Regions from separate parts of the Romboutsia hominis genome, predicted to be linked through region 2. Evidence: riboswitches for the same ligand, from Rfam matches in the RefSeq annotation. Region 2 holds a riboswitch; the other holds the start of a gene.

Region 1 (2,213 bases), 1.4 Mb from region 2:
ATTTTTATCATCTTCTTTTGATTTGACTTTGAAAGTAGAAGTTTTTTCTACATTGCTTAAATAATTAATTAGGATTTGTTGAGGTGATATACCTTCTTTTTTCTCTTCCTTTATATTACCACTTACTACAAATGGTTCCGATTTTTCTATAGCTTTTTTTAATTCTTGTTTTTGCATATCCTCACTTGCAAAACTCAAACTAGTTAGATTTATAGTTATTAAACATAGTGTTGTTATGCTTGCTATGCTCTTTTTTAATAATGTCACTTGCTTTCCCCCTCAATTTTCTTTATTTAATGCTTTTGCTCCTTGTTATATTTTTACTAACTATGTTAACTCTATTTTAACACTTGCAATTATTGTTAGTAAACTTATTATTTATTGTTTTTGTACAAAATCTAATCTTTTCTATTGACTTATTTTTTGTTTTGGTTATAATTTAAAACAACAAGTAGATAACTGAGATAGAGGCGCGAAATTTAAGAGTAGTATTATGGAGGTAAGCTCAATGAAATAATACAAAAGGAAATTTCGCCGAAGTAAATAGTTAATGGCTTTGATACTATTTACTGGGCTTATGTAAAATATGCATAAGACTGTCACATTTTTGTGGAGAGCTATTTTCAATGAAAACGTACGGTACGTTGTATTTTTTGTATATAATTTACGTATTTTTGTCATGGGTATAGTCTCATGGCTTTTTTTGTATACAAAAACCTTATGTAAACCTAAAATTACTGATAACTTATATAAGGTATATCAATAACTCAATAATATAAAAATATATCTGAGTAACCGTCGAAGTCGTTAGCGACATAAACTAAGCGCATTTTTATTGTTAGATAAATTTTATTATCTTAGTTACTTACTTATGGAAAATTTACACCATAAGGAGGATAATCAAATGAGTGAACAAAATCAAGAATTAAAAAGAGGATTAAAAGCAAGACATCTAAACATGATAGCACTAGGTGGTTCTATTGGAACAGGTATATTTCTTGCAATGGGAGATACTATCTATCAAGCAGGACCTGGTGGTGCATTAGTTGCATATGGTTTAGTAGGCATTATGGTTTATTTTTTAATAACAAGTTTAGGTGAAATGGCTACTTTTATGCCAATCTCTGGATCTTTTAGTTCCTATGCTACTAAATTTATTGACCCAGCACTTGGGTTTGCACTTGGATGGAATTACTGGTACAACTGGGCTATAACAATAGCTGCCGAAATGGTTGCAGGTTCTTTAGTTATGAAATTTTGGTTCCCAAACATACCAGGAGTTTACTGGAGTTTATTATTTTTAATAATAATTGTCGGATTAAACTTCCTATCATCAAAAGCCTACGGTGAGTCTGAATATTGGTTTGCTGGTGTTAAAGTTGTTACTGTAATTATATTTTTAATAATAGGTGTATTAATGATAGTTGGTATAATTGGTTCTGATGAAATAGGATTTCATAATTATTTTATAAAAGATGGACCTTTCCATGGTGGAATAAAATCAATCTTTGCCATTTTTCTAGTTGCAGGATTTTCATTTCAGGGAACCGAACTTATAGGAGTTGCTGCTGGAGAAAGTGAAAATCCAGAAAAAACTATTCCTAGGGCTATAAAATCCATATTTTGGAGAATATTAATATTTTATTTAGGAACGATAATAGTTTTAGGTGCTATAATACCTTTTACACAGGCTGGTGTTTCTGAAAGTCCATTTACTATGGTATTTGAGAAAGCAGGTATAGCTGGAGCTGCTTCTCTTATGAATGCAGTAATATTAACATCTGTATTATCTGCTGGAAATTCTGGTATGTATGCATCAAGCAGAATGCTTCACTCTATGGCTAAGGATGGACTTGCTCCAAAGCTATTTGCTAAGACTAATAAAAGAGGTGTTCCTGTAAATGCTTTAATATTAACTACTATAGTTGCATCTTTTTGTTTCTTAACAGGTGTATTTGCCGAAAGTACTGTTTATGTTTGGTTAGTTGCTGCATCTGGCCTTGCTGGATTTATAGCATGGGTTGGAATAGCAATATGCCATTATAGATTTAGAAAAGCATATACTCATCAAGGTAATAATTTAAAAGATTTAAAATTTACTGCTAAATGGTATCCTTTTGGACCTATACTAGCATTAATAATGTGTATAGTTATAATAATAGGTCAAGGTTATTCTTGTATTAAACCAGATGGCATTGACTGGAGTGGTTTAA
Region 2 (2,213 bases):
TCTAGTAAGAAGATCATCAACAAACTTCATTCCAGTAGATGAAACATAACCAGTCTTAGCAACTACAAGTATATCAGCGACAGAAGCACCTTGGAATGCTACAGCACAAACTCCACCTAATATAACACCACCTATAAGTGCTGGTATTGTAGGCACTTTAAATATAACCATTGCTATAACAGCAACAGGAACTAAAAGCAAAAGTGGAGATAATGTATTGTAATTACTCAATAAAGCATTTTGAATTTGGTTTATTTGAGATATATCCATTTCAGAACCTGCGTATTTCATTCCTATTATACCGTATAATACAAGTGAAATTAAAAGAGCAGGACCAGCTGTATATACCATATGTTTTATGTGATCAAATAAAGTAGAACCAGCCATAGCAGGAGCTAAGTTTGTTGTATCAGATAAAGGAGACATCTTATCCCCAAAATAAGCTCCAGATATTATAGCACCTGCAACTATTTTACCAGGTATACCTAAGGCACTACCGATACCTAAAAGAGCTATACCTACAGTACCAGCTGTTGTCCAAGATGAACCAGTAGAAATAGATACTATAGCACAGATTAAAGTAGTTGCCACTAAGAATATTCCAGGTGATAATATTTTAAGACCCCAATATATCATAGCAGGAACTATACCACCAGCTATCCAAGTACCTATTATCATACCAACTACTAAAAGTATAAGTATTGACTGCATTGTCGTATTTATAGTAGATAGTATACCTTCTTCTAATTCTTTCCAAGTAAAACCTAATCTAAAAACTGCAACACCACTTGCAAATGTAGCACCTATTATAAGTGGTATATGAGCAGATATTTCATACTTTCTTAAAAATACTAAACATGTCACCAAAACCGCAACTAAAACAGAAACACAAAGTAGTGCATCAAACAAAGTTGCTTGTTTTTTAATCTTTTTTGTCATAAAAGTCCTCCTAAAATTCATACCGAATATAACGTTAAGGAGAAAAGAGATAATAAAAAAAGTCTAGGTGTAAAGATATTATCCTAGACTTAAGCATTCAATCGTATAATTAAAAATACGCTTAATCTAAAGATAGCACTCCACATATGAATGTGACAGTGTTATACATATTTTGCATAACCCCAATATATAAGTTTAAAGCTTCCCTTATATATTTCGGCATAGTTACCTTTTATTTTGCTTCTTCGTGCTTACCTCCACAAAACTACTATTTAACAATGCGACCTCTACCAATAGTTATATTCGATTTATTTGATAATAAAGATTATACCATAAATTCAAAAAAAATAAAGTATGAAATATTTAGGAATGTAAAAATTAAGGAAATTTTCATAAGAATATGTAAAATAATAAATCTTTTAAAAGCATTGATTTTAATATAGAATAGTTATTAAATGTATAATTTAAGAAGAAAATAAATTTTATATAAATAGTTATATTAAAGGAAGTGAAAAATTTGGCTAAAGTTAAGTTTTATGCAGTAAGAAAAGGAAGAAACAATGGAGTATACAATACATGGAATGATTGTAAGGAACAAATAAATGGTTTTTCAGGTGCTGAGTATAAAAGCTTTACTACAATAGAGGAAGCAAAAGCATATATAGATGGTGAAAGTAGCGTAAAAATACAAGAGGGAAAAGAACTTGTAAAAGCTTATGTTGATGGTAGTTATGAACATTCAATAAGAGAATATGGTTCAGGGGTAGTTATAATAAAAAATGAAGAAGTTATAAAAACTTATAGCAAAAAAGGAAATGATAAAGATTTAGTTGGAATGAGAAATGTCGCAGGTGAAATAGAAGCTGCAAAGATTGCGATGAATTATTGTATAGATAATAACATAAATAATTTGATTTTATATTTTGATTATGAAGGAATAGAGAAATGGTGCTTAGGATTATGGAAAACTAATAAAGAAGGAACTACCAAATATAAGAAATTTTATGATAATATAAAAGATAAGTTAAATGTTGAGTTTGTAAAAGTAAAAGCACATAGTGGTAATAAATATAACGATGAAGCTGATAAATTAGCAAAGAAAGCTATAGGAATATAAAAGTCTTGCAAAGTATTTTGCAAGACTTTATTTTTAACTTAATCCAAAATCCTCTAATTCAGCTAAAACAAAAGAAGGTCTATTTATACCATCATACATAGCTTTTGCCAAAATATTTGCCTGGTCATATGTCGATGTCCAAGAAAAAATGCCACCA

The links. Region 2 has a riboswitch for lysine ahead of nhaC (Na+/H+ antiporter NhaC). Riboswitches for the same ligand answer to the same signal wherever they lie in the genome.
Region 1: it holds a riboswitch for lysine, as region 2 does, so the genes downstream of both, FRIFI_RS01520 (amino acid permease) here and nhaC (Na+/H+ antiporter NhaC) in region 2, are expected to answer to the same signal.

What each region holds. Positions count from the first base shown of each region.
Region 1 is NZ_LN650648.1:334,727-336,939, reverse strand. Features, by position in the region: gene FRIFI_RS01525 (cell wall-binding repeat-containing protein) at 1-267, opposite strand, end outside; lysine riboswitch at 458-628, shown strand; gene FRIFI_RS01520 (amino acid permease) at 905-2,213, shown strand, end outside.
Region 2 is NZ_LN650648.1:1,992,069-1,994,281, reverse strand. Features, by position in the region: gene nhaC (Na+/H+ antiporter NhaC) at 1-939, opposite strand, end outside; lysine riboswitch at 1,065-1,237, opposite strand; gene FRIFI_RS09690 (ribonuclease H1 domain-containing protein) at 1,457-2,056, shown strand; gene FRIFI_RS09685 (peroxiredoxin) at 2,090-2,213, opposite strand, start outside.